DNA from 2 places in the Paenibacillus sp. FSL R5-0923 genome. Region 2 is predicted to be linked to the other one. Evidence: a T-box and tRNA genes for the amino acid it is inferred to sense, from the RefSeq annotation. Region 2 holds a T-box; the other holds one or more tRNA genes.
The links. A T-box is a leader RNA that pairs with one kind of tRNA and senses whether it is charged. The one in region 2 lies ahead of trpS (tryptophan--tRNA ligase), so its partner is inferred to be a tRNA-Trp.
Positions count from the first base shown of each region.

Region 1: it has a tRNA-Trp gene. The T-box ahead of trpS (tryptophan--tRNA ligase) is inferred to sense a tRNA for this amino acid. The anticodon was not compared.

Region 1 covers NZ_JBBPAT010000001.1:1,684,824-1,699,719, forward strand. Annotated here, with positions in the region: rRNA gene MKX35_RS07570 (23S ribosomal RNA) at 1-1,445, shown strand, start outside; tRNA gene MKX35_RS07575 (tRNA-Asn) at 1,506-1,581, shown strand; tRNA gene MKX35_RS07580 (tRNA-Ser) at 1,585-1,677, shown strand; tRNA gene MKX35_RS07585 (tRNA-Glu) at 1,695-1,769, shown strand; tRNA gene MKX35_RS07590 (tRNA-Val) at 1,825-1,900, shown strand; tRNA gene MKX35_RS07595 (tRNA-Met) at 1,918-1,994, shown strand; tRNA gene MKX35_RS07600 (tRNA-Asp) at 2,021-2,098, shown strand; tRNA gene MKX35_RS07605 (tRNA-Phe) at 2,106-2,181, shown strand; tRNA gene MKX35_RS07610 (tRNA-Thr) at 2,202-2,277, shown strand; tRNA gene MKX35_RS07615 (tRNA-Tyr) at 2,283-2,368, shown strand; tRNA gene MKX35_RS07620 (tRNA-Trp) at 2,377-2,450, shown strand; tRNA gene MKX35_RS07625 (tRNA-His) at 2,487-2,562, shown strand; tRNA gene MKX35_RS07630 (tRNA-His) at 2,603-2,675, shown strand; tRNA gene MKX35_RS07635 (tRNA-Gln) at 2,697-2,771, shown strand; tRNA gene MKX35_RS07640 (tRNA-Gly) at 2,778-2,852, shown strand; tRNA gene MKX35_RS07645 (tRNA-Cys) at 2,865-2,938, shown strand; tRNA gene MKX35_RS07650 (tRNA-Leu) at 2,953-3,031, shown strand; gene MKX35_RS07655 (AraC family transcriptional regulator) at 3,165-3,914, opposite strand; gene MKX35_RS07660 (BMP family ABC transporter substrate-binding protein) at 4,241-5,380, shown strand; gene MKX35_RS07665 (ABC transporter ATP-binding protein) at 5,482-7,044, shown strand; gene MKX35_RS07670 (ABC transporter permease) at 7,037-8,083, shown strand; gene MKX35_RS07675 (ABC transporter permease) at 8,080-9,018, shown strand; gene MKX35_RS07680 (nucleoside hydrolase) at 9,063-10,016, shown strand; gene MKX35_RS07685 (ADP-ribosylglycohydrolase family protein) at 10,020-11,417, shown strand; gene MKX35_RS07690 (methionine ABC transporter ATP-binding protein) at 11,792-12,553, shown strand; gene MKX35_RS07695 (methionine ABC transporter permease) at 12,546-13,208, shown strand; gene MKX35_RS07700 (MetQ/NlpA family ABC transporter substrate-binding protein) at 13,280-14,107, shown strand; gene MKX35_RS07705 (ABC transporter ATP-binding protein) at 14,292-14,896, shown strand, end outside.
Region 2 covers NZ_JBBPAT010000001.1:1,816,044-1,830,939, reverse strand. Annotated here, with positions in the region: gene MKX35_RS08200 (SCO family protein) at 1-481, opposite strand, end outside; gene cyoE (heme o synthase) at 499-1,431, opposite strand; gene MKX35_RS08190 (metal-dependent hydrolase) at 1,673-2,674, shown strand; gene MKX35_RS08185 (hypothetical protein) at 2,783-2,971, shown strand; gene trpS (tryptophan--tRNA ligase) at 2,973-3,959, opposite strand; T-box leader at 4,021-4,260, opposite strand; gene MKX35_RS08175 (aldose 1-epimerase) at 4,395-5,369, shown strand; gene MKX35_RS08170 (alpha/beta-type small acid-soluble spore protein) at 5,572-5,802, shown strand; gene MKX35_RS08165 (O-methyltransferase) at 5,952-6,362, opposite strand; gene MKX35_RS08160 (M3 family oligoendopeptidase) at 6,724-8,523, opposite strand; gene MKX35_RS08155 (YycC family protein) at 8,642-8,833, shown strand; gene MKX35_RS08150 (hypothetical protein) at 8,830-9,060, shown strand; gene MKX35_RS08145 (DUF2225 domain-containing protein) at 9,153-9,863, opposite strand; gene MKX35_RS08140 (globin domain-containing protein) at 9,900-10,283, opposite strand; gene ylbJ (sporulation integral membrane protein YlbJ) at 10,696-11,958, shown strand; gene MKX35_RS08130 (NAD kinase) at 12,035-12,838, shown strand; gene MKX35_RS08125 (stalk domain-containing protein) at 12,996-14,180, shown strand; gene MKX35_RS08120 (S41 family peptidase) at 14,201-14,896, shown strand, end outside.

The DNA of each region.
Region 1 (14,896 bases), 130 kb from region 2:
AGGGTAGTGACGCGGACTGATGGATATGTCCGTCTAAGCAGTGAGGCTGATGTGTAGGCAAATCCGCACATCGTTAAGGCTGGGCTGTGATGGGGAGCGAAAATTACAGTAGCGAAGGTCATGATCTCACACTGCCAAGAAAAGCCTCTAGCCAGGAGAAGGTGCCCGTACCGCAAACCGACACAGGTAGGCGAGAAGAGAATTCTAAGGCGCGCGGAAGAACTCTCGTTAAGGAACTCGGCAAAATGACCCCGTAACTTCGGGAGAAGGGGTGCCCCGGTAGTGTGAATAGCACGAGGGGGCCGCAGTGAAAAGGCCCAAGCGACTGTTTAGCAAAAACACAGGTCTGTGCGAAGCCGCAAGGCGAAGTATACGGGCTGACGCCTGCCCGGTGCTGGAAGGTTAAGGGGAGTGGTTAGGGGTAACCCGAAGCTATGAACCGAAGCCCCAGTAAACGGCGGCCGTAACTATAACGGTCCTAAGGTAGCGAAATTCCTTGTCAGGTAAATTCTGACCCGCACGAATGGCGTAACGACTTGGGCGCTGTCTCAACGAGAGATCCGGTGAAATTTTAATACCTGTGAAGATGCAGGTTACCCGCGACAAGACGGAAAGACCCCATGGAGCTTTACTGCAGCTTGATATTGAATTTGGGTACGATCTGTACAGGATAGGTGGGAGCCGTAGAAATCGGAGCGCAAGCTTCGGTGGAGGCGCCGTTGGGATACCACCCTGATCGTATCTAGGTTCTAACCTAGTACCCTTACCGGGTACGGGGACCGTGTCAGGCGGGCAGTTTGACTGGGGCGGTCGCCTCCTAAAGAGTAACGGAGGCGTTCCAAGGTTCCCTCAGAATGGTTGGAAATCATTCGAAGAGTGCAAAGGCATAAGGGAGCTTGACTGCGAGACCTACAAGTCGAGCAGGGACGAAAGTCGGACTTAGTGATCCGGTGGTACCGCATGGAAGGGCCATCGCTCAACGGATAAAAGCTACCCTGGGGATAACAGGCTTATCTCCCCCAAGAGTCCACATCGACGGGGAGGTTTGGCACCTCGATGTCGGCTCATCGCATCCTGGGGCTGAAGTAGGTCCCAAGGGTTGGGCTGTTCGCCCATTAAAGCGGTACGCGAGCTGGGTTCAGAACGTCGTGAGACAGTTCGGTCCCTATCTGTCGTGGGCGCAGGAAATTTGAGAGGAGCTGTCCTTAGTACGAGAGGACCGGGATGGACGTACCGCTGGTGCACCAGTTGTTCCGCCAGGAGCATGGCTGGGTAGCTACGTACGGACGGGATAAGCGCTGAAAGCATCTAAGCGTGAAGCCCCCCTCAAGATGAGATTTCCCAATTAGTAAGACCCCTTGAAGACGACGAGGTAGATAGGTTGGAGGTGGAAGTGCAGTAATGCATGGAGCTGACCAATACTAATCGGTCGAGGGCTTATCCTATACTTAGAACGCAAATTCAATTCGGATTCAGTTTTCAGGCATTAAGCCTGGTATGAATATTCCCTGATAGCTCAGTTGGTAGAGCACTCGACTGTTAATCGAGTTGTCACAGGTTCGAGTCCTGTTCGGGGAGCCATATGGAGAGGTGTCCGAGTTTGGCCGAAGGAGCACGATTGGAAATCGTGTAGGCGCCACAAGCGTCTCGAGGGTTCGAATCCCTCTCTCTCCGCCACAAATTTTACTTAGTATGGCCCGTTGGTCAAGGGGTTAAGACACCTCCCTTTCACGGAGGTAACATGGGTTCGAATCCCATACGGGTCACCAAATTTTCACTTGATTTTACATAGTGGACTTTGGTACAATAACAATTGTTGTTTACGGAGGCTTAGCTCAGCTGGGAGAGCATCTGCCTTACAAGCAGAGGGTCGGGGGTTCGATCCCCTCAGCCTCCACCATATTCATTTAAGAACGACGCGGGGTGGAGCAGCCCGGTAGCTCGTCGGGCTCATAACCCGAAGGCCGCAGGTTCAAATCCTGCCCCCGCAACCAATTTTCATCAAGTAATTATATCTTTTGGAACCGTGGTGTAGTTGGCCTAACATGCCTGCCTGTCACGCAGGAGATCGCGAGTTCGAATCTCGTCGGTTCCGCCATTTTCTTGGCTCGATAGCTCAGTCGGTAGAGCAGAGGACTGAAAATCCTCGTGTCGGCGGTTCGAATCCGTCTCGAGCCACCATATAGTATACAACTTAATATGCCGGTGTAGCTCAATTGGTAGAGCAACTGACTTGTAATCAGTAGGTTGGGGGTTCAAGTCCTCTCGCCGGCACCATCTTTGGGGGATTAGCGAAGTGGCCAAACGCATCAGACTGTAAATCTGCTCACGTACGTGTTCGGTGGTTCGAATCCATCATCCCCCACCATTTTTTTTAGGGGCATAGTTTAAAGGTAGAACAACGGTCTCCAAAACCGTTGGTGTGGGTTCAATTCCTGCTGCCCCTGCCAATCTTTATCTAAAGTCTTTCTCTAAAGTTTAATATGGCGGTCGTGGCGAAGGGGTTAACGCACCGGTTTGTGGATCCGGCATTCGTGGGTTCAAGTCCCATCGGTCGCCCCATTTACTTTAAGAAGAACAGCAACAATATTAGTTTAATATGGCGATTGTGGCGAAGTGGTTAACGCACCGGATTGTGGTTCCGGCATTCGTGGGTTCGAGACCCATCAGTCGCCCCTTTTATTTTAAAATGTTATTGGGGATTAGCCAAGCGGTAAGGCAACGGACTTTGACTCCGTCATGCATAGGTTCAAATCCTATATCCCCAGCCATTTTATGCGGACGTGGCTCAGCGGTAGAGCATCGCCTTGCCAAGGCGAGGGTCGCGGGTTCGATTCCCGTCGTCCGCTCCAAAGTTTTCATATGGCGCCATAGCCAAGTGGTAAGGCAAAGCTCTGCAAAAGCTTTATCCCCAGTTCAAATCTGGGTGGCGCCTCCATTAATTTCATATGTGCCGGCGTGGCGGAATGGCAGACGCGCTCGACTCAAAATCGAGAGGGAAACCGTGGAGGTTCGAGTCCTCTCGCCGGTATATCAAAAAGGTTTGTAAAGTCGCTTGTATAAGCAACTTTACAAACCTTTTTTCTTTGTCTTTGAGCTTTTATTCTTAAGCCGTTGAATTAGAGGCGTCTCTAATCAACGGCCTTTTTGTGTGGAGTTTTGTTTTATTGACTGCTTAGTCGGAATGCTCGTGGGGTGAGACCAATTTCACGTTTAAACATATTGCAGAATTGGGCGTCATTCACAAACCCAGCAGCAGCTGATACTTCAGAGATATGCATTTGGGTATGTTGCAAGAGAGACTTTGCATAATCCAGACGTTTCAATAGTAGATAGCGCAGAGGTGAAGAACCGAATCGTTCTTTAAATAAATGGCGGAAACGATCATAGCTGTATCCAGACATCTCAGAAAGTGTTGCGACCGATAGCTTATGGCGGTAATGCTCATTCATATAGTTTAGAACATATTGGACTCTGTCTTCCGTTGGTGATTGAAACCCAGAGGCGCTAAGAAGCCGTATCAGATGAACAGTGATTTCGCTCATTTGAAGGTTCAATAGTTCAGAGAATCCATCTTGTTTGCGCGCAAACTCTGCTTTCATTCGAAGCAAGATCTGTAGAACAGTATGGTCTTTATCATCTTCATATACGCCCTGCAAATTCTCCATATTTGGGTGATTTGAATGGAAACCTACAAATAGTATAGTAGCATCCTCGCGATGATTCTCATCATGTTTATGATTGGGTGGTATCAGCGCGAATGAAGAAGAACGAAAATGATAACTTCGGGAACCTACATTGGTAGTTCCTAATCCGTTTAAATAATAGACTAGTTCATAACATTCATGCTGGTGTGGTGGAATATAGGTATTAACCTCATGTGCTGCATTTACAATATATAGAACACGATCCATGATGAGCCTCCAATAATTATGTTTTAGCCGAATCGTACAAAATTATGACCGAAATCATATAATTATTTTCATTAATATTTGATATGATCGTATCAAGAAATCCGAAGATTAGCAACCTGACTGGCCATCTCGTTCGGAAATTAGTCGGATTATTCGTAAAAATTATAATTTTATCTCTATTTTTGAGTGTATTCGTTAAAATCATTAAAATTTTGACAATGTTACATGAAAAATGAGAGTTTCCATCTAAATCGTGAAATATACAACGGACTAAGAAGGAGAATCTCTCAGATTACTAACCAACTATAAATAGGGGGAATAGAAAAATGAAAAAGAAAGTTCTTTCTTTGTTGTTACTAGTAGTAATGGTAATGGTCACAGCCTGTGGAAATAATACGTCGAGTAATGGATCTTCCGCGAATGCAGGATCTAATGCAGCTGAGGGTGGAGCAACGGGCTCAGGGGATAAGCTCAAGGTTGTACTACTGATTCCAGGAACGCTTGGGGATAAATCATTCTTTGACTCCGCAAATAGTGGTTTGCAAAAGGTTAAGGATGAACTGGGTGCGGAAACAAAGGTTGTAGAAATGGGTGTCGATAAAACGAAATGGGAGCCTACGTTTAACGATATCGCCGCTGAGGACTGGGATGTTATTATTTCTGGCGGATCGGAAATTACAGAGATGTTTAATGCAACGGCTGAATTATATCCTGACAAAAAGTTCATTAACTATGATACCGATATAGATGAAGCACCAGAGAATATGTACAACATGTCTTATGCAACAAATGAAGTATCTTTTCTAGCAGGTGCTGTAGCGGCGCTAGCTACACAATCGGATATGGAAAATGCTAATCCTGAGAATGTGATCGGTTTTGTAGGCGGCATGGACATTCCAGGAATTAACGCTTTCTTGGTAGGCTACATTCAGGGCGCTCAATATGTTGATCCTGATGTGAAGGTCGCTGTATCATATGCTGGCGATTTCGTTAACCCGGCCAAAGGCAAGGAGCTTTCGCTGATTCAATATAACTCCGGTGTGGACGTTATTTTTAACGTGGCTGGGGGTACAGGTCTTGGGATCTTTGATGCAGCTAAGGAGAAGAAGAAATATGCTATCGGCGTAGACTCCGATCAGGCGATGTTGCTTAACGATACAGATAGCGAAAAAGCAAACTTGATCGTTACCTCTTCTATTAAAAAGATTGATAGTGCTATTCTGGGTGCCGTGAAGAGATTACAAGACGGTACACTTGAGATGGGTAAACGTGATGTGTTGAGCTTTGTAGATGATGGTGTAGGCATTGCAGAGAATGAGATCTATAAAAATATCTTCCCTGCCGATCTTCAGGCTAAAGTTGAAGAAGTGAAGCAAAAGCTGATCAATAAAGAAATTACAGTAGATAACGCGATGGGAATGGAAACCTCTGAAGTAGAAGCCATTCGTAACGCAGTTAAGCCTTAAGTGTAGCTATAAAGTGATAAACCTACAGTTGGAGATTCTTCTTTAGAAGAATTCCAGCTGTATATTTTTGCAGACCTCCAAGTCGAAAGGCGTTGAGACCTATGAACAAAGCTCTGCTGGAAATGCGGGGAATTACCAAGGTGTATCCCAATGGTGTCGTTGCAAATAAAGACGTGCATTTTTCTTTACGTGAGGGAGAAATTCATGCGATTGCGGGCGAGAACGGCGCTGGTAAATCAACTTTAATGAAGATCATGTTCGGCATGGAAGAGCCTAGTGAAGGTGAAATCTTTATCAAGGGTGAAAAAGTGAAGCTGCAATCTGCTCAGGATGCCATTGATAGAGGGATTGGTATGGTTCACCAGCATTTTATGCTGGTCCCTTCTTTTACGGTAGCAGAGAACATGGTGCTGGGCATGGAACCTCGTAAGGGCGTTGGCATCAATTATGCAGAAGCTGTACGCATGACCGAAGAGACTGCGAAAAAATACAATCTGGCAGTGGATCCAAAAGCAAAAGTGGAGGATCTCACGGTTGGTATGAAGCAAAAGGTTGAAATTCTGAAGGCGCTGCTGCGTGGTGCAAAAATCCTCGTTCTGGATGAGCCGACCGCAGTGTTGACCCCACAGGAAACAGAGGAATTGTTCCGGGAGCTTAAGCAGTTAAGAGAGCAGGGTCATACGATTGTTTTTATTTCACACAAGTTGAAAGAAGTTAAAGCGATCTGTGACAGAATTACGATCATGCGTAGTGGACGTAGTGAAGGTGTCTTCCAAACGAAGGATGTCACGGAGCAAGAAATCTCACGCCTTATGGTGGGCAGAGACGTCGTGTTGAAATATGACAAGGAGATTCTGTCTAATGGGGAGCCGGTACTCACTGTGCAGGGCTTAGGTGTAAATGATGCACACGGCAAAGCGTTGCTAACAGATATCAACTTTGCAGTACGCGGGGGACAAATTATCGGGATTGCTGGTGTAGAAGGGAATGGGCAGACACAGCTCATTGAGGCTCTTACGGGTAGCCTAAGAGGGGTCTCAAGCCAAGGCTCTGTGCTAGTGAAGGGAAAAGATATTCGTGAATCGGATATTTTAGATATTCGTAAGCTAGGCGTTTCCTATATCCCAGAGGATCGGATGCATCAAGGGATAGCCAGTGATGCGAGCATAGCGGATAATCTGCTGTCCACTCAGTATCGTACAAAAGCTATGAATAAAGGCCCCTTTTTAAATGGATCACGAATTGCCAAGCTTGCAGTATCACTTGTAGAAGAATTTAAAGTCCGCTGTTCGGGACCTTCTCAGCCAATAGGAATGTTATCAGGTGGTAACATGCAGAAGGTTGTCGTAGCTAGAGAGTGTTCTACAGAACCGCAACTGCTTATTGCAGAGCAGCCGACAAGGGGCGTGGATATAGGCGCGGCGCAGTTCATACATCAAAAGCTGTTGGAGCTGCGCTCAGACGATTGCGCTATTTTGCTAGTGTCAGCAGACTTAAATGAGATCTTGGAGATCAGCGATAGTCTACTAGTGATGTATGAAGGAAAGATTGTTGCCTTTTTCGAGGAGCCTTCCAAGGTTAGTGAAGAAGAATTAGGGCTTTATATGCTAGGGATTCATCGACAGGACGAGGAGCAAATCAGGAGGGCCGTAAATCATGTTTAAAGTAAAATATTTTGAATACATTCGAACATCGGCAGTAATCGTAATTGCACTCGCTATTGCTTTTCTGATCATCTCATTGGTAAGCAATCAGCCGGTGAAGACGATTGGGATATTCCTATTTGAGCCGCTATCCAGTAAAGGTCATATCGGTAATGTGATTGAGATGGCCATTCCGCTCATGTTCACTGGGCTAGCAGTTTCTTTGTTGTTCCGGGCAAATATGTTCAATTTGGGAGCTGAAGGGATTTTCTATTTCTCCGGTGTTGTAACTTCCGTGTTGGCTATTCATTTAACGCTGGACGGGTGGCTTCATCCGATCGTAGCTATTGCTGCGGGTTCTATTGTTGGTGCGTTGCTCTCGGCAATACCCGGGATCCTCAAAGCCAAATGGAATGCTAATGAGCTCGTTACATCCTTGATGTTCAATAATATTTTGTTTGGAGTAGGTTTATATCTACTGAACTATCACTTACGTGATGCAAAAGCATTTGCCAATGTATCCTACAAATTCGAGAAAACGGCACTGCTGAGTAAAATGGTACCTGGCACCCGTATTCATACCGGACTTATTATCGTTATCGTGCTTATTATTGCAGCGCATTTATTCCTATACAAGACTAAATGGGGATATGAGCTGCGAATGACAGGCATCAACCGGAACTTTGCACGTTATTCAGGCATGAAGACCGCGAAGGTTATTATACTGGTTCACTTGATTGCTGGTTTTATCGCGGGAATGGGTGGTTCCGTAGAAGTCCTAGGGATGTACAATCGATTCCAATGGACATCGTTACCAGGTTATGGCTTAGATGGTGCTCTTGTAGCGATGTTAGCCAAGAATAATCCGCTATCCGTAATCGGCGCTGCATTGTTCCTTGCATATATCCGGATCGGAGCCGACATGATGGCACGTCTATCGGATGTACCTTCAGAGATGATTTCTATTATACAGGCGATTATCATTCTTCTGATTTCGGCTGAGCAATTTCTGAAGTTCTGGAAAAATCGGATGCTCTTGAAGGAGGCGAAGGAAGCGTGAACAGCTTGTTTGATGTAATTTTTACGACTGACTTTGCGTTTTCTGTTCTTCGAGTGACGACACCGATTCTATTCGCCGCATTGGGAGCGTTAATCTCTAATAGGGCTGGTATCATCAACATTGGTATGGAAGGCATCATGCTTGTCGCGGCGTTAGCCGGTGTCATTGTAAGCAGCTACACGCATAGTGCGTGGGTAGGTTTACTTGGGGCTGTGATGTCCGGAACACTGATCGCTGGAATATTAGCTTTTTTCACACTGAAATTTAAAACACATATCATTCTCGGCGGCGTAGCTATTAATATGTTCGCTTCGGGAGGAACCGTGTTTATTCTTTATCTGCTGAGTGGAGACAAGGGTTCTTCTACTTCTCTGGCGAGTAAAGTGCTACCTAGTGTAGAGATTCCTTTACTGAAGGACATTCCGGTGCTGGGGCCTATTCTATCAGGACATCACATTTTGACGTATGTATCTATTATTGCTGTGTTTGTTGTCTACTATCTCTTAAACCGTACACCGCTTGGTCTGCGCATTCGTTCAGTGGGTGAAAATCCACATGCGGCTCAATCTGTTGGAGTAAGTGTTGTGAAAATACAGTATATGGCTTTGCTGCTTAGTGGATTTTTCGCTGGTTTGGGTGGAGCTTACATGTCGATGGGTTACCTGTCACTGTTCACTCGCGATATGATCGCTGGTCGGGGCTGGATTGCGATTGCCGCAGAGTCTATGGGGAGAAGTACGACAGTGGGCACGGCGCTGACCTCTCTATTATTTGGTACGGCAGACGCCTTGTCGAATGCGCTACAGGTCCTGAAGATTCCTGCAGAACTGATCGCGACGCTTCCTTATGTAGCAACGGTAATTGGACTAGTGATCTATGCCGTATCTGAGACACGGAAAAAGAATAAAAAACTTAAAAGCCCGCTAGTGAAATAGCGATAGGAGTAACGAGGATTTATACAACTAAGGAGTGAATGACTATGCGAACACCTATTATTATTGACTGCGATCCAGGGCATGATGACGCAATCGCTATCCTGCTTGCAATAGCAAATTCGGAGAAGCTGGATCTGCGCGGGATTACAACGGTTGGTGGAAACCAGATCCTCGATAAAATCACAGAAAACGCACTTAAAGTGATCAGCTTTGTGAATGCTGATATTCCTGTAGCCAAAGGGGCTGCGGGTCCGCTGTTCGGCAAGCTTGTTACAGGTGAGGAAGCACATGGTGAATCAGGCATGGACGGCCCACTGTTGCCACCAAGTAAATTCCGGCCTGTAGAAGAAGGCGCTGTAGAATTTATGCTGAATATTATCCGTTCTTCGGAGGAGAAGATTACGCTCGTACCGATGGCTCCTTTAACAAATATCGCCCTATTAATCACTGCTTATCCAGAGATTAAGGAAAGAATTGAAAAGATTTCACTGATGGGCGGAGGAATTTCTTATGGAAATGTAACCTCTACTGCGGAGTTTAACATCTATGTAGATCCTGAAGCTGCTCGTATCGTGTTTGAGTCGGGTATTCCAATTACGATGAGTGGTCTGGATGTGACCGATAAGGCAGCCATTTTCGAAGATGAGATCGTAGCATTGAAAGAGCGTGGGCCAGTGTCCACTATGGTCGGAGAGCTGTTAGATTTCTATTCGATCTTCGGAAAGAAAATGGGCTATGTCGGTAGTGCACTGCATGATCCATGCGCCGTAGCTTGGCTCTTGCACCCAGAACTGTTTGAATCCGAGCATCTATATGTAACGGTAGAGACAGAAGGTAAGCTGACGCGGGGAATGACGGTTGCAGACAAACGAAAGAAGACGGATCGCCCAGCGAATGTAGAAGTCCTGGTGGGAGTAGATCGGGAAGCATTTATGAAGTTGATTTTTGATTCACTGGAAAAGCTAGATCAAGAGCTGCTTGCGGCTGAAGGGAACTAACCTATGGCAGGATGGGAGAGACTTCAGGAGACGGTTCAGTTTGAATTGGTTCAGCGTGGAGAAGAAGGCTGCAAGATTGAAGGCTTCGCGGATAAACTAGCCGCTGCAGGTGCCGATGAGATTAAGCTGATGCAAGTATACAACGAGTTGATGGAGCTCACGGTTGCTGAGGACTTTCCTTATGAAGAGCCGTCTTCACTGGAGGAGATTCGTCGTCTTCGTCCAGAAGGTCCACGTAAGCTTGAGGCTGACTGGAGCGAAGCAGAATGGAGAGATAAGTTCTACGGAGCTTGGCTAGGTAGAAGCGTCGGTTGCGCACTTGGAAAACCACTGGAGTATTGGGACTACCTCTACGGTAAAGATGGACGTCCGGGCTGGGAGAATATTGAGCTGTGGTTCCGTGGTGCCGATGCATGGCCTATTACTGGCTATACGCCTGGGCATTCACGGGCAGAGGCAGAATATGGTCTTGGTTTAAGTGATTGGACGTATGCGAGTACCAGCGAGACTATTAAGTTTATGGAGAGCGATGATGATATTCGTTACACGGTTCTAGGCCTTATGTTGCTGGAGCAAAAGGGACTGAACTGGGATTCTTGGGATATTGGGAAGCTCTGGCATAAACATCTGACATACGCCCAGGTATGTACGGCAGAGACACAGTCGTATATGAATTTTGCGCAGGAAACCTCTCATCTGCATGGTGAGAAGCCTGCGGATTGGCTGGCGCGGCAGGAAAGAGTGCGGATGCACTTAAATCCATACCGGGAGTGGATTGGTGCGGCTATACGCGCAGATGGACTGGCTTATGGTGCAGCAGGCCATCCTGAGCTTGCAGCGGAGTTAGGCTGGCGCGATGCTTCTTTTTCACATGTGAAGAACGGAATCTATGGTGAGATGTTTAATGCGGCGATGATTTCGGCTGCTTTTGCTGAAAAAGATAACGAGCGTATTCTTGAGATTGGTCTTAGTGAGATCCCTAGTACTAGTCGCCTGGCAAGTGACGTTCTACGAGGTATAGATATTGCGCAGAAGGCCAAAAGTGAGCGTGAGTTGGTAAGTAAGATTTGGGATACATTCAGCCACTATGATGCGGTGCACACCAATAATAATGCTGCTCTTGTAGCTGCTTCGCTGGTCTATGGCGGGAATGATTTTGAAAAAGCGGTCGTTACATCCGTTTACGGAGGAATGGATACAGACTGTAATGGTGCTACAGTGGGTTCTATTATGGGAGCGAAGCTTGGAGCAAGTGTGTTGCCGGCTTCGTGGATTGAACCGCTCCATGATACGCTATATGCGGATCTACCTGGTTTTCATCCGATAACGATTTCGGAATGCGCGGAGCGCAGCTATCAGGTCTTCTTGAAGATTCGAGGAGAGCTTGGCGAAAAGTCTTAGATCAAGGATTACGAAAAGAATGAAAGGATGTCTTAAGCTATCGAGCTTAGACATCCTTTTTTTCGTGGCGATCTAGTTCTTGAAATAGATGTAACAGCGGGTTTAGGAGTTAGGTAACAGGAGAATCCTGATTTGAAGAGGGATTAAGCTCAGTCATTTATTGGGAGATAAGCACGTGAAAATAGTCCGATATAATGGGCTTTTATTCTTTAATCCTTTTAATCTGATATATTACTAAAATAAAAATGATGACACAGAACATAAAATGCCTTATTATTTAAAGAGATTTTTAGTAAAACAGTTTTTAAATAATTATAGTACAAACCTTGGCTTAGAAGGTTTCAGAATAAACGGAAAGGAAGGGGGAGTTTGCAATCCTATCGCTGAGTCGGGTGAGTAAAGGATTCAAGCTGAAGGACGGCACATATCAGGCGGTAGATGATGTATCGCTTGATGTGAAGAAGGGATCGATTCACGGGATTATTGGTGAAAGCGGGGCAGGGAAATCCACGCTGCTACGATTGATTAATCTGCTGGAAAAGCCGGATCAAGGGACAGTTACCGTAGAAGGGCATAATTTAACCGAAATGCCGAGTAAACAGCTACGGAAAGCTAGGGAAAAGATTGGGATGATTTTTCAGCAATTTAATCTGGTCAATAACGTCACGGTAAGCCGCAACATTTCGATCCCTCTGGAACTGGCAGGGGTGCCGAAGCGTGAACGGATGAAGCGGGTGAAGGAATGTCTCGATTTTGTCGGATTGGCTGATAAGGCAGAGCAATATCCCGCACAGCTAAGTGGAGGACAGCGACAACGTGTGGCGATCGCCCGGGCGCTTTCGAACAGTCCAGGACTATTGCTATGTGACGAACCAACATCCTCACTAGATCCAGGAACAACTGCGGATATTCTAGACGTCCTGAAGCATATTAATGGGGGCCTTGGGGTTACGGTAGTGATTGTTACGCATGAGATGGATGTTGTCAAAAGCATATGCACTCACGTATCGGTGATGGAAAATGGTCGAATCGTAGATTCATTCTCACGCCAAGATGGTGATTTCCGGCCTGCTGCAGTCCGTACTGGCTCTTACCGGGATCAAATTCTGGGTAAAGCGGGGGAAACGCATGTTTGATAGTGTACTTCAATATCAGGCACAGATGTGGGAATCGATCGGAGAAACTTTTATAATGGTCGGTATTTCTGTTGGTGCCGCACTGCTGCTGGGGCTTCCGCTCGGGACGTTGTTGTTTTTTTGCCGAAAAGGACAGCTCTATGAGAATAAAACATTGTCACTGGTACTCAACAGCATCGTAAATATTATCCGTTCATTTCCATTCCTGCTGCTTGTGGTTGCACTCATTCCGGTCACTCGTTTCCTCGTCGGAACTGCGATTGGAACAATGGCTGCCACGGTTCCGTTATCCATTGTTGCCATTGCTTATTACTCTCGTCTGGTGGAGCAGTCTTTGCTGGAGGTTCCTAAAGGAGTCATAGAAGCGGCGTTGTCTATGGGAGCGTCGAAGCTGGGGTTGATCTTTAAGTTTCTGTATGTAGAGGCTCGTTCGGGTCTAGTGCTCGGACTTACTACCTCCACCATTAGTTTTATCTCTTACTCGACCGTAATGGGGGTTGTTGGAGGGGGCGGGGTTGGAGATTTCGCGATCCGTTACGGATATCAGCGTTTTGAGACTGAAGTGATGATCTATGCGATTGTTGTGATGATTGTATTGGTTCAGTTGGTTCAATTCACAGGAGGTACGATCTCACGGCTGTTAGATAAGCGTTAATCGTTCAACCCGTACATCAAATTTTGTAATACAAAATGATTGAATATATAAACTGGGGGTTAGTTGTAGTAATGAAAAAATCAATGATAGTTGTGCTTATGTTAATGGTATTGGTCGTAGCGGGTTGTGGCTCTAATAAAGCAGCCGAGAACAATTCTGCAAAAGGTAGCGATGAGCTAACGAAATTAAAGATTGCTACTTTGATTCCACCAATGACGGAAATTCTGGATATTGTGAAGCCACTTCTGAAGGAAGATGGCATTGATCTTGAAATCGTTGTGCTGTCTGACAATGTACAGCCTAATGAGGCTTTGGCGAATAAAGAGGTAGATGCTAACTTTTTTCAACACGTTCCTTATATGAAGCAGTTTAATGAAAGCAAAGGCTCCAATCTAGTAGAGGTACAGCCTGTCTACGACGCTATTTACGGTGGATACTCCAAGCGTTACAAGAATGTTGCGGATCTGCCGGAAGGCGCAACACTAGTAATGGCTAATGACCCTTCAAATATCGGCCGTTCTTTACAAATGTTCGCTGCAGCTGATTTGATTAAGCTAAAAGAAGGTGTAGGCATTAAGGCTACACAAGCAGACATTACTGAGAATCCAAAAAACTTTAAGTTTGAGGAAGTGGATCTATTGATGTTGGCCCGTATGCTGGATGATGGAGATCTAGTGGCAATGACTCCGGCTTATGCCAGCCCGCTTGGATTGACACCAAAGAAAGATGCACTGATTACTGAAGGCGCGGATTCTGAATTCACGATCACCTTGGTTGCGCGTGAAGACAACAAGGACTCTGATGCGATCCAGAAGCTAGCTAAACGGATTAGCGGACCAGAAGTGAAGAAGTTCCTTGAAGATAACTATGCGGATATTGCGTTGCCTGCTTTTAAATAAGCTTAAATAGTTAGATTAGTAATTCAACGAGACTTGTCCATTATGGGCAAGTCTTTTTTTACATATCAGAAAGTATGTATTGGGAGGCCCCGCTTTGTGGGGATATTTTGGTGTGTCACTAGAATGTAAGAACTGCTCTATATAATGGGTTGTAGAATAACAAAGCGGAATGGAGATGGGAAATATGTCTGTACTCAGTGCAATTAATCTCACAAAACATTACGGTAAGGGTACTAACCTGGTCAAGGCACTGGATGGTATTAACGTAAAGGTACACAACGGTGAATTTATAGCGATTGTCGGGACTTCAGGAAGTGGCAAATCAACGCTCTTACATATGCTAGGCGGGCTTGATCGGGCGACAGAGGGTCAGGTGATCATAGATGGTAAAAATATTTTTGGGATGAAGGATGATGAGTTGACGGTATTTAGAAGAAGAAAGATCGGATTTGTGTTTCAGAACTATAATCTAGTGCCGATTCTTAATGTATACGAGAATATTGTGTTGCCCATAGAGCTGGATGGAAACAAAATAGACAAGGATTTCGTGGATCATATTGTGAATACGTTAGGTCTTTCGCAAAAATTGGACAACCTCCCTGGTCAGCTTTCAGGCGGTCAGCAGCAAAGGGTAGCCATCGCACGGGCCTTGGCAGCTAAACCTTCCATTATCCTAGCAGATGAACCTACAGGGAACTTGGACAGCATCACTAGCCAGGAGGTCATTGGATTACTCAAAGTAACAAGCAGACAGTTTAATCAGACGATTCTAATGATTACTCATAATGA
Region 2 (14,896 bases):
AATTCCCTGCGATTAGTACTTTAAAAGAATCCGTCGCTAACTTACGAACTTCTTCCTGATCCCCCCGCAAGAAATACCATCCATCATAATTCGCCTGAAACCGGTCTGCAAAAGCCTTAATAGCTTCCCGAGTATCATTCTTCGGATCAAAAGAGATAGAGACAAAACCCGTATCTTTACCAAAACTGCCATCCTCGACCAGAATCTTCTGTGTCTGAGATAACAAAAACGTAGTTATAGGACATACATCCGGACACTGTGTAAAAAAGAAGTATACCAGCCGTGCTTTACCTTGTGTATCAGCCAGAGTAACCTGGTCTCCATTCACATTTTCAAGAGAAAAGTCCTGCACTTCTCCGATTACTGGCAATTTTTCTTTTCCTAAATTCAAAGAGTTAATTGCCAGATAACCAGCCATAATCAAAGCAAGTATTAGCAGAAGCCAAGTCCATTTATAACGCTTAAAGGTTTGCACGGACACGTATACCCTCCCTCTTCTTAACCGTGAATCGTATTCAATACAAGTACGATCAAACTAACTGTCAGGTAGTTAATGGAGAAGAGGAAATTCTTCTTCGCCCAGACTTCATCATCTTTAGCCTTAAAGCCCATCAAGGTCAATACTAACCAAGCCAAGGACAACGCTGATGAAATGATTAGAAAAAATATGCCTGCGTAATCATAGGCGTACATTAACACTGGAATAGGCAGCAAAAGGGCTACATAAGGAATCATCTGAAACTTCGTACGTCGCGTTCCTTTAACTACAGGTAGTAATGGAAATCCTGCCGCTCTATATTCTTCTTTACGTCTAATGCCCAACGCCCAGAAGTGAGGGGGTTGCCATAGAAACAACATGGCAAAGATCAGCCAAGCGCCTAGATCAACCGTTCCTGAAACCGCAACATAACCAATTACCGGGGGCATTGCTCCAGAAATCGCACCTACTGAGGTGCTCCATGTTGATGTCCGCTTCAACCAAAGCGTGTATACTACTACGTAAACGAACATACCAACAATTCCAAACAGACCGGCAAGCATTCCTGAAAAAGCAAACAGCACGATCAAACCTGCAATACCAAGCCCAATGGCGTATAATAATACAGTGTTTGGTTTCAGTCGTCCTGTAGGAAGCCCCCGTTCACGGGTTCTTTCCATTTTCATGTCCAGATCCCGGTCGAAATAGTTATTAAAAACGCAGGCTGAAGCCATAACCAGCATTGTACCGAGCAGAGTCAGAACTAATCTGCCGTAATGAACATCCCAACCCGAGGCCAGCCAATATCCCGCAAAGGCCGCAATAAGGTTAGATCGGATAATACCGGGTTTTGTTACTGCAATGAAATCACGCCAGCTAGCACCTTCCGGTGGAGATTTTGCAGACATGGCTGCAGAGTCGGAAGAAGCTTGAAATGTTATATGATTGTCCACACCTAATGATCCTCCTTCTAAACGAACATGTAACGTTCTAACCGAAGTTTTTTAACTTCGCTGTTAACTTTATCATAACAAACCCGTGAAGACTTTGACAGTCATGGAACAGTAAGTTCATGAATTCGACAATTACGTGACAATATTTATTTTGTATTTATTTCAATCCCCTTAATAACCAGAGCTGTATTTGGGTAATTATTAAATAGAGAACTTCCGAACAACAAAGGAGAACTGACCAATGGATACTGCTACACATTTAGTTATGGGCCTAGGCTTAGCTGGGCTTTCCTTCGTTGATCCCATCGTTGCTTCTGATCCGAAACTGGCGGGAGCTGTTATGCTTGCAACAGTGCTCGCCTCTCAGGCTCCTGATGCCGATACTGCGCTACGACTGAAGGACAATGCAATGTATATTCGAAATCACCGAGGAATCACACATTCCCTACCCTTTCTAATTCTGTGGCCCGCCCTGATTTCCTTCGTGTTAGGGCCCTTATTTGGTTTTACTGATTTACAAGCTCTAAGCCATATTGCGCTCTGGAGCTTCATTGGTGTAGGTGTTCACGTATTTTCTGATCTATTTAATACCTATGGCACTCAGGCTGCACGTCCATTCACGGAGAAATGGATTGCATGGAACATCATCCACATTTTTGATCCATTTATATTTGGTAGCCATATCGCAGCCATCCTTCTCTGGATCACCGGGATCATTCCACCGCAACCTTTATTTATTACGCTGTATGCCTGTACTATTCTTTATTATATTTGGAGAACCGTCGTTCACGCACGTCTCACGCGTAATATTAAGCTTAAGGATTTACATCATAGTGCCGGCGAACGTTATATTGTAATCCCTACAATTTCACTAAAGCGCTGGAACGTAGTAAAAGTGAAAAAAGATGGTAGTTATGATGTTGGACAGTTAGTCAATAATCGACTGGAATGGTTCAAACATGCTGTATGCTCGAATCATCCCGCTGTGGAGATATCCAAGTCGCACCCTGATATTCAGTCCTTTCTATACTTCACCTCTTATGCAGTAGCCGAAGTCGAGGAACTTTCTTCAGGATATATGGTTCGCTGGGGGGACGTACGTTATTTACATCGCAAACAATACCCGTTTGTGGCTGTATTAGTGATGGACAATCAATATCGCCCTTTAAATACTTATGTTGGTTGGCTTAGCAGCGAGAAGCTCGACAAACGATTTTCCATTGACCCTGGTTCTTTACGATGAAACTGTAGACTTACGCAGAGATCTATTCTATAATCACAAAAAATCCCGGAGTATTATTATCATACTCCGGGATTCATTTTAGCAGACATAGAAAGGAAGGCTCTCTTAATGGGTAAAGGACTTTCACTTTGGTTCGCTTGTTCTTCTATTCTTATTCTTACTGCCGCTTCGATCGCGATCAGTTATAGCTTTTGGTTGGCACTTCTGCTCGGGTTTCTCTGTGTCATGAATATTGGCTGGGGATTTATTCTCAAGGCCAAGATCAGACGCAAACAGGAAAGCCTAAGCGCTGATTAGATTAACGAGCTGGCAGAAATCCCATCCGCTCTTTAACTCCATTCAACGTCTCAGTTGCAACAATACGTGCACGACCAGCACCTTCAGCAAGAATATCTGTAATCGCACCCGAGCTACGAATTTCATTATATCTTTGTTGTAAAGGCTCAAGCGTAGCTACAACCACTTCAGCAAGATCTTTCTTAAAGCCGCCATACATTTGCCCTTCATAACGATCGGCAATTTGCTGGAGTGTCATTCCAGAACATTCGGAATAAATACTCATCAAATTACTGATCTCTGGCTTATTAGCTGGATCAAAAATTACTTCACGTCCTGAATCAGTCGTTGCACGGCTGATTTTTTTACGGATTACGTCCGGTGAATCTAACAGAGCAATGTAGCTGCCTGCGTTAGGACTGCTCTTGCTCATTTTTTTGGTGCCATCATCCAGAGACATAATACGTGCACCCACCTCTGGAATGTACGGCTCCGGAATGATAAAGAATTCGCCAAAACGATTATTGAAGCGACCAGCTAAATCACGAGTCAGCTCCAAATGTTGTTTCTGATCTTCTCCAACTGGCACAAGATCCGCATTATAAACAAGAATATCTGCTGCCATCAAGGAAGGATAGACGAATAAACCAGCGCCAACAGAATCTTTACCTGATGATTTATCTTTAAACTGGGTCATACGCTCCAGCTCGCCCATTGCTGTAAGTGTCGTCATGATCCAGCCCAGTTCAGCGTGTTGTGGCACATGCGACTGCATATAGACATTAGAACGTGCAGGATCAATTCCTGCTGCAATAAAGAGGGCCGCTACGGACTCTGACTGCTCACGAAGTGCCGCAGGATCTTGTGCTACAGTGATTGCATGCATATCGACAACCATAAAGAAACATTGATGATCATCTTGCAGCTTCACAAAATTTTTCAGTGCTCCAATGTAGTTCCCCAGTGTAAGTGAACCGCTTGGCTGAATGCCTGACATTACTTTTTTCATAATATAGACCTCCGTTTGATGTCATTTCTAAGTTTCCGAGAACGCAAAAAAAGCCTCATCCGCAAGGGACGTGAGACCGTGGTGCCACCCTTATTCGCTGCTTAATCTTGTTTAGACAAGAAAAAAACAGCCTTAGTCTTCCGTTAACGGGGAAGATCCGGCCGGTCTACTAGGGCATTTAGCTCCCGTTCAAGCTCGGCGCTCAGGGGTCCATTCATCAGGTTTGTCCTACCGGTTCGCATCAACCACCGGCTTTCTGAAGGTGCAATACCTGCCTACTTGTCCCCGTCATCACATTATCATCATGAATTAATGCCTTCATCATAGAACCATAAAGAGAAGTTGTCAAATCACTTAACCACTACCGTATAAATCTGTTATGATAAGGTTATCCATGTTCTATTCGATTACAGTTACGATAAAGGAGCATATCTCATGAAACAGGTGACCAAAGGGCAGTGGGGCGGTTATGATACTTATATTTTGCACAGCCGTGAACTGGAAGTCACGCTTTTGCCGCGACTAGGAAATAACGTGATTTCATTGTTTGATGTAAAGAAACAACGGGAAATTCTACGGCGGCCTGATGAAAGCGATCAAGCTTTCTTTATGCAAAAACCTTACCATTTTGGCATGCCGCTATTAATTCCACCCGGAAGAATTCGCAAGGGCCAATTTCAGTTCGAGGGTACAAGTTATCAATTTGACCAGAATACCGCTAATGACAATCATATTCATGGTCTACACCGAACTCAGGCTTGGTGTGTCAGCGATATTGAAGAAGATGAGGATGGTTGCGCGGTCACTACTGAATTCCGAACGGAAGATGATCCTCACTGGATGGAGCAATTCCCTATCCCACTTAAATTCGAAATGACGTTTAGGCTTCAGGAAGCCCGATTTACCCAAACTTTAAAGGTTACAAATCTTGGAGATCATCGAATTCCTTTTGGGATCGGTTATCACACCTGGTTTATGATTGATGGAGAACCTGAGCGCTGGAATCTTAAGCTCCCAGTAAATAGTATTTATGAACTGAACGATGAATTGCTCCCTAGCGGCAATCTGATTCCACTTGGTGATCTGGAAGCCTTGAACACCGGAATGAACATGCAGGGAACTAATTTTGATACTGCTCTACGTATTGGAGAAAAACAGCCTGTAGAAGCCTTATTATTACGCGATGATGGTTATGGCCTTCGTTATACTGCTGACGAGAATCTATTCCGTCACTGGGTGCTATATACCAAAGGACCGGCTGATCAATTTCTGTGTATTGAGCCCTATACATGGCTCGCGAATGCACCGAATGTATCCGAGGATGCTTCCTTCACAGGTCTTTTAACGGTAGAACCCGGTCAGAGTCAGAATCTATCCACCGTGCTGGAAATGATCTATCCTGAGATTTAAAGCAGATATACATTATATCGGTCTTGCCTTGCGATTACGTAAGGGAAGACCGATTTTTTTGTGTAATCCCTAGTAATAAAGGATTTCTATCCTCACTTTTATTTCACTAATAATTACCATCCTTAAAACCTTTCGAAGTGATGCATGAATTAACCTCTTAGCGCTCATACTATCTTCACAACGGGCGAAGGAGGTGACACACATGGGTCAAGCAGGTCAAGGTCGTAGCAGCCGTTCCAATAACCTGGTCGTTCCTCAAGCAACTGCGGCATTGCAACAGTTGAAATATGAAGCAGCACAGGAGCTTGGAGTAACGATCCCAGCTGACGGTTATTACGGGAACTACACTTCTCGCGAAACTGGTTCTCTGGGCGGTTACATCACTAAACGTCTAGTACAACTGGCAGAACAACAACTGTCTGGTCGTCAGTAACAACGTTATCTTAAGTGTTTTATCCGGCTAGGGCGATATCAAGCATAAAGCCTAAAGCCGAGTAGCTTTCGAGCCCTCTCACACTTCTTTCTGAAGCTGTGGGAGGGTTTTTGATTTTCACAATTATTGAAATTTTATGTAAACAACGCTTAACCAAAAAACTGTTCGGAACTTTCAGCAAAGGCATTACGAGGTGATCGAATCATTAGATTCGCCATATTATAATTGGACTCCAATGTAGCATCTACAATCACCATTCCCTGTCTAATGGCGAATTCATAAGAAATCTCACCATGCGTCCAACGCCGCTTGTATTTCAGGCTTTCCAGTGCCATTAGTCGAAAAGAAGACTGTTGTCCATCTGTCATCCCTTCTTTTGCATCAGTGAATCCCCCGCTTCGCCCAGAAAGAGGATTATGTCGTATCCCGAATTTTCCGATCATGTTATTTCGTATTTGCACAAAAACCGTACCAGAAGTTAATCCCGATAATTCTTCCTGCAGCTCCTTAAACACCATATCCATCTGTCTCGCTAATGATAATTGTTCCGTCTTAAGCATTACTTCTCCTCCTAAAAGTTTTGTGAGCATAGCTTGATTTGAGTGCACTTCGCAGAACTGACTTCGTAAGCGCTTGCTTATTTTTGTGAGTTCAGCCAAGTGGTACTCTAGCGTGCCTTATATAAGGCTTAAGACTCATTATAGGTTACTAACAAATGGCAAACAACATTATTCGGCAAAATTGGGTTATTATCCCTATAGATGCGCGAAATCCATAGATTAATCGCATATTTCTTTTTATAAATCGTGATTTTTCGACATTTTATCATTAAAAAAAGCCCCTGTATCAGGGACTTTTGCGTGTTCATGCTGAAAAATTGTTGTTTTTTCTACCGCTAAATTTGTCTTAGTTTAGACTTTTTCAAACTAATTGCTCCGTCATCTCCAAGAACTCATTAATGTCAGCTACAATCAGATCTGTAGCGCCTTGCCAGAAGTCCGGCTTCGTAAGATCCACACCCAGATGCTTAAGTACCAAATCCTCTAAAGTCATCACACCAGTATCTTGCAACAAGCTATCGTATTTGTCTGCAAAGGACGCTCCTTCTTGCAGAGCCAGTCGATACAAGCCTGTGCTGAACATGTAGCCAACGGTGTAAGGGAAGTTATAGAACGGCACATCTGTGATATAAAAATGCAGTTTAGAAGCCCAGAAATGAGGATGGTATTCCGAAAGCACCCCACAGAAGGCTTCCTTCTGTGCTTCCACCATCAATTCAGACAGTTCCTCAGCATTTACAAGGCCTTCCTTACGTTTCTCATAAAAACGAGTCTCGAATAAGAACCGAGCGTGAATGTTCATAAAGAAAGCTACGCTGTTTTGAATTTTCGTTTCAAGCAACGCCAGTTTCTCTTCAGCGTTGCCAGCGGCTTTAACCTGAGCGTCAGATACAATGACCTCTGCGAAGGTTGAAGCAGTCTCTGCAACGTTCATAGCGTAGTTCTGATTAAACACAGGTTGATCATCCAGCAAGTAAGAATGATAAGCATGTCCCAGCTCATGTGCCAAGGTTGAAACATTGGAAGTTGTACCGCTATAAGTCATGAAAATCCGCGATTCCTTACTCTCAGGGAAGGATGTACAGAAACCTCCAGGACGTTTTCCCGGACGATCCTCAACCTCAATCCAGTTATTATCAAAAGCACGCTCTGCAAACTCTGCCATCTTCGGACTAAATTTGCGGAACTGGGTAACGATATCTTTAGCGGCCTGATCATATGGGATTTTACCTGAAGATTTACCCACTGGCGCTTCGACATCTACCCAGGAAAGAGCATCCAGTCCAAGCAGCTTAGCTTTACGCTGAAGATAGGTCACGAGTGCAGGCTTGCTATTCGTAATCACGTCCCACATCGCATTCAAAGTATCTTGTGACATACGATTGATGCTTAGCGGATCTTTCAGAATATCTTCCCAACCTCTTCCTTTATAGAGCTTCAGACGGAAGCCTGCTAAGTGATTCAAGGTATCCGCACAGTTATCTGCTGCTTCGGTCCATGCTTCTTCCCATTTATGGAACATGGATTGACGTACTTTCGGATCTGGATCATCCAGCTTGTTAAAAGCTTGACCTGCGGAGAGCAGCTTTGTTCCTTCTTCATCCTCAAATGGGATCTTAATCGAGCTTACAATCGTATCATAGTGCCCGCTCCATCCATGATATCCGTCAACGGCTAGTTCAAGCGCTAAGCTTTCCAACTCTGGGCTCATCTTCTCACGGGCCAAGTCACGGCTCTCGCTCAGCACGAACGTTAATGGAGCAATCTCCGGACGTGCCATCCACTCTGCCCATACCTTGTCTGTAGTCTGACGAAGCACGTTACTGAATTGTGAGCTAATACCTTCGAATCCGGCACGCATACTTGTCACTCGAGCCGCCAGTCTTACCGCACCTTTGTCAATTTGATTCTGAGCGCCCAGACAGTCTGCGAAGGAAGAGACCTCCACAAGTCTTCCTGAACAGCTCTGAAGCAGTTCTATAACCTCGTCCAGCGCCTTTGTAGACTCAACATCCGTTGGAGCTACAGCATTCTTCACCAGACCCTGTAAGGCTGCAATATCTTGTTCAAGATTCTTTAAAAAGCTTTCTAACTCAGTAGAGGACGATCCTCCAGGAAATATGGAATCAAGTTCCCAAGTCAGTGATAATGGTTGTTTCATGTCTTCTCACCATTCCTTTGCTCTCATTTCGTTTTCTTTGTAATTGAATTAACACCGTGGTAAAGTGAATAACGATACCGGAACATTCATAGCCGATAAACTTTAGGAGGGCATCCATATGAAGCCACTACAAATTTCACCGGAAACAGCCATAACGTTATCAAAGCAACTAGGCGTTCCACTGGAACACTTGATGCATATGCCCCAACATATTTTGCTACAAAAAATAGCTGAGCTATCCAAAAAGCAGAATTCACCGCAAGCTGAGGATGGAAATGAAGAGTCTCCTTCTGGGAAGGATTCACAATGATTCCTTTTAGTCATACCTGGCCTTATGACATTATTTTAGGCGATATGTATGTGCAGTATTGCCCGTTCTGCAACTCGGAGAATGTTCTTCTCCCTATGAAGCCAAAAGAGTTGCAAATCGTTCGTGACGGCAAGAAAAAACTACTTGTCTTCCCATGTTGCAGCGCCAGTCCCACAGTTGTAGATAACGACGGAGATTACCTCCTATTCGATCGGGCAGTCCGATAAATAGAAGGTCATCTAAATCCCAATCTTACCATTTTTATAAAGCGCAGACGAGAGCATTACTCTCTTCTGCGCTTTTTGTTGTTCGTGAAGCTTTAAGAACCTGAAGGCAATCCATCGGCATCAATATCTACAGCTTCGCCGCGCATTTGCTCTCTTAGCACAACCCACTGCTCCCTGGCAGCTCGAATCATCGCAGCATCCATAATCTTCTGATCATTAATCAGGCGTGAGAACCACATTACAGCCACAGAGAACTCTCCGATGCGCCGGTTAAGTTCGCCGATAAGATACATGAGCCGGGCATCATTGCCAGCTATTCCGTCTTTTTCGTATACCTTCACATATTCAGCTAATGAATAGCGCAAAAAGCGTTGTTCCTGTTCCGTATTCCCTTGATATCGATACAACCAGGCAATGTGATGAAGCAGACTTGCAATAATTCGATCCTTATCGTTAATACTTTGAGCGCATAAAAGCGCCAGTTTATAGGTCTCAAGTGCAGTTTCCCAGCTTCGTTTATCCCCAAAGTCACGGCTCTTCCATCGTTTTCCTACCTGTTCATTAAATGCTTTTCGCTGCAGATCCGTCAGCTTGTCCGCTGAATTTTCTGTAGAGGCAAACCCACAACTCGGGCAGACACGTACAACATAATAATCCGGATTCTCGTTTTTGTAATATGCGCAAAAATCAGCATCGCGGCGGATAGCCTTTTTTAGGCTAGGGCGTACGCGAGAGGTTGAAAATTCATGTTCACAATTGCAACATTTGACCTTAATAGAATATAGGGGTATTAACTCTGGCAAGTACTCTCATTCCTTTCAGGATCAACCTGTCCCTTATTATTCCTGGGGCATGTTAACAAAATGATGTGCGGGACCTGCAAGACGGCTAAGCACGAACGAACGTAGCGGCTCTTCTACGCCGGTCTCCTCAAGCGCCTCTTTCATACACTGCAACCATTCTTCAGCACGTTCTGGAGTAATGGGAATATGCATATGCCTTGCTCTCATCATGGGATGTCCATGCAGTTCTGAATACAATGGGCCACCGCCAAAAAACTGTGTCAGGAATTGATACTGCTTCTCCAGAACAGGAGAAATGTCTTCAGGAAATAACGGACCCAGCTGCGGATGAAGCTGCACTTTGGCATAGAACACTTCCACCAAACGATGTAGCGCCTCAGCTCCTCCTAGGTTCTCATATATACTCTCATTTGGATTCATTGAGGTTACCAGCTCTCTTCCATATTAATGAAACGTTTCTTACTTTATTATACCAAAAAAAAGCACGGCTCGGATATCCGTCGAAAGTGCCCCTAAACGGCAGAAAAAAGACGCTAAACTATAGTTTAGCGCCTGGAGGTTATTGTCAGTAGGTCCGAAATTCTTCATCACCTGAAGGGACGAGAGAGACCCGGATCACATATACAAAAGCACAAACGAGAACTCCGGCTACAACGCTCATCGCCATCACTCCATCCCATTTATTCTTGTAACAGAGGGTGCATTTCTTATTTACATAATATCATATTCCGAACGAAAAAGCACCGAATTATGTAACCGCTTCCTTTATTTTTTTTGTGCTGTTTGTCCTTCTTTTCGCATACATCTAACCATAGATCAGGAGGCGTTAATTATGACTTTTAAAAAGATTGGCGGCCCACTGCTGGGATTAACATTGGCAGGCTGTATGCTGCTGATGTTGCTTCATCCGGAGGCATCCCTTGGCGCAGCCTTACGAGGCCTGGCCATCTGGTGGGATGTGTTATTCCCCTCCCTATTTCCATTCTTCGTCATATCCGAAATCATGCTAGGCCTAGGGATCGTTCATCTCTTCGGTGCACTGCTCGATCCATTGATGCGCCCTCTTTTTGGTATACCAGGTAGCGGCGGGTTTGTCGCTGCGATGGGATATGTATCAGGATATCCTGTTGGCGCTAAATTAACCGCTAAGCTGCGGGAACAGAATCTGATTAGCAGAGTAGAGGGCGAACGATTAGTCGCTTTCACAACCTCCTCTGACCCAATCTTTCTGTTAGGTGCAGTATCCGTTGGTTTCTTTCGAGACGCATCGTTGGGGCTCATCCTAGCCCTCGCCCACTATGGGAGCGGTTTGATTGTTGGCTTGCTAATGTCGTTCCATGGACGCAAAGAACAGAGATCCCCCTCCCAAGACCCATCCATAACTAGTTCTACTGCCCTCTCTGTTCCAGCCAAAAAAGGTTTTGGAAGAATCCATGCAGCACTTCTTGCCATGGAGGAGGCTCGGCGCAAAGATGGACGGAGCTTTGGGGAGCTATTAAAGGGAGCAATCCAGTCCTCGCTAAAGCTTATTATTGTCGTAGGCGGTTTGGTTGTATTCTTCAATGTGCTAATGGAACTGCTAGCCCGTGCCGGTATCCTATCCTCCCTTTTTAACATGACCGGACATCTTGTGTCCCTTGTAGGTGGTCCTCCAGAACTAGCTCAGGCTCTCATTAGCGGATTCTTTGAGGTGACAATCGGTGCCCGTTCAGCAGGTGAAGCCGCAGCTTCCATCCCGCTTCAGTTCAAGGTAGCGGCAGCTGCCTTCATTCTCTCTTGGGGCGGATTATCTGTACATGCCCAGGTGGCAAGTATTCTGAACGGTACCGGGCTGCGGTATCTGCCATTTTTGACTGCACGGCTAATTCACGCCATACTCGCATCAGGATTGGTCTTGCTGCTCTGGAACCCTGTGATGAACACAGGGCTGTCTACCACATGGGTATCATTACCAGCCTCTGCTGCCTTTACTCCTTCTGCCTCAGGGATCACGGCAAGCCTCGCCCTGCTGAGTCTATTATTAACTGCTGCAATTCTAGTCTCACTGCTTATCCCTGTATTCACGACAATGATTCGATGGGTACGGCGAAGTTGATTAACATATTGTGTTCCGGGTCAAGATTGATTATGATCGGTGTATGACTGAATTATACAAAAGGAGCCTGTACATCTTGAGATATTATGTTCTGGACCGCGGTGATGAACTATCAATCAAACTTGCCGAGCAGTTTCACAAGCTGGCGGCGGAGCGGGACCTGCAACTGGATGCCGAGTCTCCCGAAATCGTCATCTCTATTGGCGGAGACGGCACAATGCTGCACGCTTTTCATACCTTTATCGATCAAATCCCCAATCTAGCCTTCGTAGGTGTGCACACAGGACACTTAGGCTTCTATGCGGACTGGCAAGCGGAAGAGCTACCCACCTTAATCGACTACATGTGCGGAACCGAGGATTCTGAGCCTCAGAAACCTCGTATCGTGAAATATCCGTTGCTTGAGCTGGAAATTCACAAGAAATCCGGTTCTTCGTCCCACATTGCCCTAAATGAATTTACCCTTAAAGGGGTAGATGGAACTATAATGATTCAAGTTGACATCAATGATGTTACCTTCGAAATGTTCCGGGGTGATGGGCTTTGTATTTCTACTCCTTCTGGTAGCACGGCCTATAACAAAAGCCTTGGGGGAGCCATGGTTCACCCATCTATAGAAGCGCTGCAGATTGCCGAAATCGCCTCAATTAACAACCGCGTATTTCGAACAATGGGGTCGCCATTACTACTGCCGAAGCATCACCATTGCGATATTCTTTCATGTAAGGATCAGCGCTTACTACTCACGATAGATCATAACAATATCCCAGTAGATGATCTGATTTCAGTACGCTGCCAAGTATCGGACAAGAAGGTCAGTTTCGCCAGGTACCGTCCTTTTCCGTTCTGGAACCGTGTACGTGAAGCTTTTTTAGTTTAAGATTAACCTTCGATCCAACGATTTTCAGTGGCTGGAGATATCCATTTCTCCGGCTTTTTTGTGTGACAAAACTAACACCAACTGATAGACTGAGAGAGAAGCCAAATGGTATAATGAGGCTATTTTACAAAGAGTTACATAAAAGGAGAGAGTACTGTTGAAAAGATTTTTATCCCTCTTAAGCATAAGTCTACTGGCCCTCATACTTGCGGTCCCGGCTTTTGCAGCATCGAAACCAATTGATGTTTATATTAACGGAAGTAAGGTTTCCTTCACCGCTGGATCCCCATACTTAGCGAACAATTCTGTACTTGTACCTTTCCGGGTTGTCTTTGAGAAGCTTGGACTTCAAGTTCTCTGGGATGCCAAAACTGGAACGGTAACAGGAAAAAGTTCAAATCTTGCGATTACCCTCAAAATTGGCAGTAACCGCGCTACTGTTAACGGAACCGTAAAAAAACTAACCACTGCACCAGTTTCCTCAGCCGGCACTACATACATCCCTTTGCGTTTTATCGCAGAGGCAACCGGGGGCACAGCTGTCTGGAATTCTACCAGTAGAAGTGTACAAATTACTACTCCTGTCTCCAAAGGTAAGGACGAAGCAGCCATTACAGCATTAATCCGTTTGTCTAATCAATATTTCAATGAAGAAAAAGCGACTAGCTTCTACTCCCTTATGGATCCGGAGTACTCTTACACGGAATCAGTGGCCGAACTCAATGAATCTTTTAAAGCTTTTGACATAAAGAATACTATTGATAGCTTGGAAATCCTCGACATTACAGCTGACGAAGCCACTGTGTATACGCTTGAAAGTTCACGCAGAATAGGTGGGACTTATACTCCAGATACAGAGAATGAATACGTATATACCCTGGTCCGCAAGAACGGAAGCTGGAAGATTTCATCCGTGGAATCCCAAAGCTCGACCGTTCTCCTTACTCATGAACAAGGTATAAAACCAGCAGCCAACATCCCTCAAAACGATGCGGATGCCCTCAAAGGTACTATTAGCAAGTATTATCAAGCAATGAACGAACAGAATCCTACAGCAGTTCTTTCCACGATGACTTCATATGGAGAAGAATATGATTCCTCTCTCAAGGCAGATTTGGATGATTTCTTTGCTTCGTATGATATTACCTATACTCCAGGCATTTCAAATATTTATTATTACAGTGCCAAAGAAGCTGCTATATATGTAGAAAGCAAAGACAAGGAAGCTAGTGAAGAGGAGACTTATGAGCAAGGCCTTATCTATATTCTATCCAAGTCGGATACTGGTGTATGGACAATCGATGACACATATAGCATCTACAATAAACTTGTGAAATCCTAATAAAAAGGGTGTTTGATTCCATGAAATCAAAAAAAATAATAAGTGCACTGTTAACCAGCTGTCTAGCTTTATCTATTACATTTGCTCCACTGGCTTCCGCTGCAGATGCCGCTAAAGCTTCCACAGACAACAGTGATCTTATTAATGAAGTAATGAAGCTATTGGAGAACTATAATCTTTCAGATGTAGATAAAGATATTTTGATTCGCGGAGCAATTGACGGCATGGTGAACACACTGGATGATCCATACAGCCAATACTTCAATTCCGAGGAAGCGGCGCAATTTGAACATGCGGTTGATCTCGAATACGTTGGCATCGGTGTTAAACTTCAATATACGCCAACAGAGCTCTACATCGAAGAAATCTCTCCAGGTTCTCCTTCTGAAAAGGCAGGCTTGAAACGCGGCGATACGATTCTCAAAATCAACGGAATACCTGTTGACGAAACGGATGATTCGGAACTAAGTGGAGCCGCGGGCACTAAGGTCACCCTGCTGATCCTCAGAAATGGTGTCACAAAATCTTATGTTGTCACCCGAAATGAATTGAACTCGACTTCCGTTTTTGGAACCCTCATTGGTCCGAAGATTGCCTATATTTCGCTAAGTGGTTTCACACAGAATTCTGATGAAGAATTCGCCGCTATGCTGAAGAAGATGCGTACAGCGGGAATGAAATCCATGGTGCTTGATTTACGTGATAACTTGGGTGGC